Regions from separate parts of the Pseudomonas sp. P5_B3 genome, predicted to be linked through region 2. Evidence: predicted binding sites of a transcription regulator. Region 2 holds the regulator's gene; each other region holds the start of a gene.
The links. Region 2 encodes FliA, which starts transcription of late flagellar genes. Its sites were predicted from a motif close to CTAAAGTTTNNNNNNNNNNNGCCGNTAA; they were not measured.
Positions count from the first base shown of each region.

Region 1: the regulator FliA is predicted to act here: its motif matches at 983-1,010, upstream of AC1DRN_RS00785 (methyl-accepting chemotaxis protein).
Region 3: the regulator FliA is predicted to act here: its motif matches at 927-954, upstream of flgM (flagellar biosynthesis anti-sigma factor FlgM).

Region 1 covers NZ_JBFULI010000001.1:159,349-161,612, forward strand. The annotation lists gene AC1DRN_RS00785 (methyl-accepting chemotaxis protein) at 1-875, opposite strand, end outside; gene AC1DRN_RS00790 (LysR substrate-binding domain-containing protein) at 1,061-1,981, opposite strand; gene AC1DRN_RS00795 (NorM family multidrug efflux MATE transporter) at 2,139-2,264, shown strand, end outside.
Region 2 covers NZ_JBFULI010000031.1:45,801-48,064, reverse strand. The annotation lists gene fleN (flagellar synthesis regulator FleN) at 1-539, shown strand, start outside; gene fliA (RNA polymerase sigma factor FliA) at 536-1,276, shown strand; gene AC1DRN_RS18665 (chemotaxis response regulator CheY) at 1,445-1,816, shown strand; gene AC1DRN_RS18660 (protein phosphatase CheZ) at 1,838-2,264, shown strand, end outside.
Region 3 covers NZ_JBFULI010000008.1:133,620-135,883, reverse strand. The annotation lists gene AC1DRN_RS07855 (flagella synthesis protein FlgN) at 48-515, opposite strand; gene flgM (flagellar biosynthesis anti-sigma factor FlgM) at 564-890, opposite strand; gene flgA (flagellar basal body P-ring formation chaperone FlgA) at 1,058-1,816, opposite strand; gene AC1DRN_RS07840 (chemotaxis protein CheV) at 1,900-2,264, shown strand, end outside.

The DNA.
Region 1 (2,264 bases), on a different contig from region 2:
GCCACCACCGACCACGGCCCACCTTCGAACGGCACGGCAATGCTGTAGAAGTCTTGCGACTTGTCGCTCCAGAAATCGCCCTTGCCCGGTGTCTTGGCCAGACCGACGATGGCCGGGACTGCCACGTCCAATGCCTGCACACCGGCGATCGGCACCAGCCATTTGTTCTGCTCGTCGAGCAGCGCCAGGGAGCCGGTCTGGCCGATGCGGAAGCGCTTGAGGTTTTCGAACTGAGCATTCTGTGCGTCGGTGTAATCGAATCCTACAAACAGCACGGCAATCACCTTACCACCGCTGTCGCGTACGGGGGTGTACTGAGTCATGTAGGACCGTTCAAAGAGCAAGGCGCGACCGACGTAGCTCTGCCCGGCCATCAAGCGCGCATAGGCCGGATGGGCGTGATCCAGCAATGTGCCGATGGCCCGGGTGCCGTCCTGTTTGCTCAGGGACGTGCTGACCCGAATGAAGTCTTCGCCACTGCGCACGAACAGCGTCGCGACGCCGGCAGTCATTTGCTTGAACTCGTCCACTTCCTTGAAGTTGTTGTTCAGTACTTCGCTGCCCAGGTGCAGGCCCGGGGTCTGCACACCCGCCACGGCCACCGGCTCATCCGGGTGCACGCTCAAACCGGCGCTGAAGCGCTTCTCGAACAGACCGCTCAGACGCTGGGTACTTTCACGCAACGTGCCGTGGAACGTGCTCAACTGATCGGCCAGCAGCCGTGCCTCGCTGGCCAGGTGCTCTTCGCGGGTAGCGAGGTTGGCAGCGTCCAGCGAGCGCAGGGCAAACACGGTGCTGCCGCTGATGACAACCGCCAGTATCACGGCAAGCGCAAGACCCAGCTGTGAGGCAATCCGAGCACGAGGTTGAGACATGACAGCTCCTGACCCAGTGGGCCGGATCATCCTTATCCCGTCGCACTCGGCAAAATTTCTGATAGTGGGGTAAACGTGGAGCCTGGCACGAAGGTTCCATCAGCAGATTTTCGGCGGCAAAACTGAATACTTGAGTGATTAACCGGGATATGGCTCAAGGCCGCCATTGCGGCGGCTCCATCGATTCAGCCCAGGTGTTCGACATCCGGTAACTCCATGGCCCGGACCTCGCCTTGCAGGAAATCGCTGAGTCGACGCAAGCGCTCGCCGCCGGGCCGGGTTTTTGGCCAGACCAGGTAATAATGCTCACCACTTGCGACGGCGGTCGGCCACGGCAAACTCAGACGTCCCTGCGCAACATCCTCTGCCACCATCAGCAAATCGCCCATGGACACGCCGTAACCTCGAGCGGCAGCGATCATGCCCAGCTCCAGCGTATCGAACACTTGCCCGCCCTTGAGCGAGATTCGATCGGTCAGGCCCATGCGCTCCAGCCAGTTGCGCCAGTCACGGCGGTCCGGAGTCGGATGCAGCAGCTCGGTACTGGCCAGGCGCTCAACGTCCCACGGTTGATCCTTCAGAAGATTCGGCGCGCCCACCGGGATCAGCTCTTCGGGAAATAGGCAAGTAGCCTCCCAGTCCGGTGGAAAATGCCCGTTGCTGAGAATGACGGCACAGTCGAAGGGTTCGTGGTTGAAGTCCACCGTATCGATGTCCATCCAGGCGCTGGTCAATTGCACTTCGTTCCCCGGTCGCAGGTGCCGGAAACGACTGAGCCGCGCCAACAGCCAACGCATGGTCAGGGTCGACGGGGCTTTCATGCGCAGGATGTCGTCCTCGGCGCGCAAGGTATTGCAGGCCCGTTCAAGGGCAGTGAAGCCTTCGCGTATGCCGGGCTGGATCAGCCGCGCCGATTCGGTCAGTTGCAGGTTGCGCCCGCTGCGATGAAACAGCCGACAGGCGAAATGCTCTTCGAGCGTACGAATGTGTCGGCTGACCGCACTTTGAGTGATCGACAGTTCTTCGGCGGCGCGAGTAAACGAGCTATGCCGCGCCGCCGCTTCGAATGCTCGAAGGGCATACAAGGGAGGAAGACGACGTGACATCAGGAAAGCTCCTACAACGCGATTGCTTCAATTTATCGGAAACTCTCTCATATGAGTTTTAATCATGCCACCCATCCTTTTTATCCCTTTGTGCAAACCCCGCAGAGCGCCGAGAATCGAGGCTTCCTGTTTTCTCTGACAATCGAGCGTGATGATCATGCAGCATCCAGCACGTACTGAACTCCGGGCCATCCTGCGGCTGGCGGGGCCGTTGATTGCCTCGCAGTTGGCGCACATGCTGATGGTCCTCACCGACACCCTGATGATGGCGCGCCTGAGTCCC
Region 2 (2,264 bases):
ATCTGAGCCCCGCGCAACACGCCGGCCTGATCCAGGCCTTCAGTGATATCGGCGACAACCTCGACGTATTGGTGATCGACACCGCTGCGGGCATTGGTGACTCGGTCGTCAGTTTCGTTCGCGCAGCCCAGGAAGTGCTGCTGGTGGTGTGCGACGAGCCGACTTCGATTACCGATGCCTACGCCTTGATCAAGTTGCTCAATCGCGACTACGGCATGAACCGCTTCCGCGTTCTGGCCAACATGGCCCAGAGCCCGCAGGAAGGACGCAACCTGTTCGCCAAGTTGACCAAGGTCACGGATCGCTTCCTCGACGTCGCCCTGCAATACGTCGGCGCTGTGCCCTACGACGAAAGCGTGCGCAAGGCCGTGCAGAAACAGCGTGCCGTCTACGAAGCCTTCCCGCGCTCCAAGTGCTCGCTGGCGTTCAAGGCCATCGCGCAGAAGGTCGATACCTGGCCACTGCCTGCCAACCCGCGCGGGCACCTGGAATTTTTCGTCGAGCGCCTCGTGCAGCAGACAGCAGGACCGGTTCTATGACAGCAAGCGGTTACAACCTCTACAAAAAATCGGCGCGTGATGCGCAGTACGAGCTGATCGAGCGTTACGCGCCGCTGGTTAAACGCATTGCCTACCACTTGCTGGCGCGCCTGCCGGCCAGTGTCCAGGTCGAAGACCTGATCCAGGCCGGGATGATCGGCCTGCTTGAAGTGTCGACCAAATATGACGCCAGCAAAGGCGCCAGTTTCGAGACGTACGCGGGCATTCGAATCCGCGGCGCCATGCTCGATGAAGTGCGCAAGGGGGACTGGGCGCCACGTTCGGTTCACCGCAATACGCGCATGGTCAGCGACGCCATTCGCTCGATTGAAGCGAAAACCGGCCGTGACGCTAAAGATCACGAAGTTGCGGCCGAACTCCAATTGAGTCTCGACGATTACTACGGGATTTTGAACGACACCCTGGGCAGCCGGTTATTCAGTTTCGACGATCTGTTGCAGGACGGCGAACACGAAGGGCTGCACGAGGATGGCGCGAGTGCTCATATCGAGCCGTCACGCGATCTGGAAGATGAACGCTTCCAGGCTGCGCTGGCGGAGGCGATTGCCAATTTGCCGGAGCGTGAGCGACTGGTGTTGGCGCTGTACTACGACGAAGAGTTGAACCTCAAGGAAATCGGTGAGGTCCTGGGGGTCAGCGAATCTCGGGTCAGCCAGTTACACAGCCAGTGCGCGGCCCGTTTGCGGGGGCGTTTGGGGGAGTGGCGAGCGCGCTGAAGGCAGTGTGGGGGACACTGCGAACGAGGCCGGTGTGGTGTTGAACTGCGCCGGTCGCGATCTGTTGTGCTCCAGACAGTCATTGAGTGCTTTGCCGGATTGATTGAAATGGCGCGTCCAGGTGCTGGGCGCGTTTAAGACTGCTTGGAGGTCGAATTGGACAAGAACATGAAAATCCTCATCGTTGATGACTTCTCAACGATGCGGCGGATCATCAAGAACCTGCTGCGTGACCTTGGGTTCACCAACACCGTCGAGGCCGACGATGGCACTACCGCCATTCCGGTGCTCAACAGCGGAAGCATCGACTTTCTGGTAACGGACTGGAACATGCCTGGCATGACCGGTATCGATCTGCTGCGCCACGTGCGTGCCGATGAAAAGCTCAAGCACCTGCCGGTGTTGATGGTGACCGCTGAAGCCAAGCGTGAGCAGATCATCGAAGCGGCCCAGGCCGGTGTTAACGGCTATGTGGTCAAACCCTTCACGGCCCAGGCGTTGAAAGAAAAAATCGAGAAGATTTTCGAACGCATCGGTTGATGAGTGCGCCACGGGGGAGCTATGGGCAATAACGAAACTTCATTGGGCGACTTTGAGTCGACCCTGAAAAAACACGCCGTCGAATTGGTCGCGAGCCTTGAAAAAGGCAGGTTCGGCGACGCGGTGCAATTGATCCATGAGCTCAACCAGACCCGTGACCGCGGCCTGTATCAGGAAGTGGGCAAGCTCACTCGCGAACTGCATAGCGCGATCGTCAATTTCCAGATTGACCCGCACATGCCGCAAGCCGAAGAAGTGTCCCAGATCACCGACGCCACCGAGCGTCTGGGCTATGTGGTCAAGCTGACCGAGGCCGCGGCCAACCGCACCATGGACCTTGTGGAAAGTGCCACGCCGCTGGTCAATGGCCTGGCCGATGAAGCCAAGGTCTTGAGCGCGGACTGGGGGCGCTTCATGCGTCGCGAAGTCGGCGCCGAAGAGTTTCGTG
Region 3 (2,264 bases), on a different contig from region 2:
TTTGCCAGTATGTTGCGCGTCTTGATAGAGCGGGGGCATTGACCGGTTCATGCCTGACTGAGCGGGCGTGGCTTGGCAAGCCTGGAGAATGTTCCGCTGGCATCGTAAAGCGCCGGGGTTTCACCGCCGGTGAGGATTTTCAGCTGGGTGGCTGTAGCGGCCTGCTGGGTGAGGATCGACTGGCCGTTGTTGGCGTTGATGGCCTGGCACTGGGCCAGGAGATCGGTCAGCACGTCACTTTGCGCCAGCAACTGGTCGCCAATGCTCGACTGGCTGGCCAGTTGCTCAAGACCGCCACGGTTGGTCGGCAGGTTGAGGCTGGCGAGAATTTCACTGCGCTTGCGGCCATGCTGTTCGAGCAACACGACCAATGCCTGTTTCTGCGCCAGGATGTCCTCGAGCAATGGCATGTCGCGGCCATGCAATGCGAGGGATTCGGTCTGCAGTAATTCCAGCAGGTGTTGCGCTGGAGCAAAGTCGTCGGTGATCAGTTGCAGTAGATTAGTGTCGTGCATGGCTGGCCTTGGGTTTTAAGCGTCCAAAAGCCTGGCGCCGGCGGTGGCCTAGCGCTGGGCTTCGAAGTTGAGCAGTTTGCTGGCTACACGGTTGCTGTCGACTTTATAGCTGCCATCGGCAATCGCTGCTTTCAACTCGGCCACGCGGGCGTTGTCGACGGCGGGTTGATCGCGCAGCTTGTCAGTGACCTTCTGCAACTGTTGAGCCTCATCGCTGAGATGTACCGATTCCCCGCTTTTGACGGTACCGGCCTGTTCGGCCGCGGACTCCAGCGGCGCGGATTTGCCGGTTTCGGCGTTTTCCTTGCTGGCGCTGGTACGTGTACTGCCCGTAAGTGACGAGGAGCTGTTCAAACGGCTGAAATCGATGACCATGATAAAAAACCTCTGGGAATTTGGACGCTTGCCATGGTTTCGGCCATTCCCTGGAAAACTTTAGGCCCATTTATCAATGAACCTCGCGCGCGCCAGCGCTTGCCCTGCATGGAGCACAGTCTAGGGAACAGCCGGGGCAAGCGCCACATTCCGATGAGCAGGGAGCCTTACATGGACACTTCCACCTGCCCCGGCGCCATGACCTGCGCCTTGATGACTCGCTGGGAATTGAGGTTTTTCACCCGGATCTGTTCGCTCAGGCTGCCGTTTGACAGGGCTTCGCCCGGCATGCGTACGCTGAGCGTACCGCTGCGGGCGGTAATCACCACCTGATCACCCTTGCGGATGACCTCGGCCTGTTCGATATGCACCAGGGTAATCACCTGGTCGGCGACCATTGGTCGGGTCAGTCGCTGCCCGATAGCCTGGTCCAGGGAGGTCAGGTAGCCCTGGCCGATGAGGCTGATATCGCGTTCGCGCAGGACCACATCCAAAGGCTCGACAATGTTGGCGCGGCGCAGTGGCCGGGCGCTGGTCACGACATCGCGAAACAGGCGGACTTGAGCGGGTACGAACACGGTCCAGGGGGAGGCGCCCTCGCAGCGGACCTTGACCGTGACCCGACCCAGCGGCTTGGGACTCTCAAGGGTTGCTGTCAATTCCTTGTCGCACATGGGCATGTGCATGCGCGGATCGAGCGGGTTGACCTGGATCTCGTAGCGGCCTTCCGTTTGACTGGTAGCCAGATAGTCTTCTACGGTGAATTCAAGAAAGCCCTGAGTGACGCCGATAAGCATGTCAGGCAAGGTAACCGCGTCAGCAAGGGCAGGGCTGCCAGCGTTGAACAGGCAAACGGCCGCCAGCACGCCGAGCAATTTGCGGCAGGGTGTGGTCAGGCGTCGGAAAAATGTCGGTTCTGTGTTCATAACGATTAAAAAAGCAAGCGCCGTGCCGTTTAGTGATGAAGGCACGTCGCAACAACACTTGGCGTTGGTGTAGGAGTCTGGGCATGGCTGGTGTAATGGATTCGGTGAACCAGCGCACGCAACTGGTGGGGCAGAATCGCCTTGAGCTGTTGTTGTTCCGTCTCGACGGCCAGCAGCTGTACGGGATCAACGTGTTCAAGGTTCGGGAGGTGCTGCAATGCCCCAAACTGACGCTGATGCCCAAGTCCAGTCCTGTCGTGTGCGGCGTGGCGAACATCCGGGGGGCGACCATTCCGATCCTCGATCTGGCGATGGCGACCGGCTCCGGTGCTTTGAAGGACAAGAACAATCCCTTCGTGATCATCACGGAGTACAACACCAAGACCCAGGGTTTCCTGGTTCGCTCGGTGGAACGCATCGTCAACATGAACTGGGAGGAGATCCATCC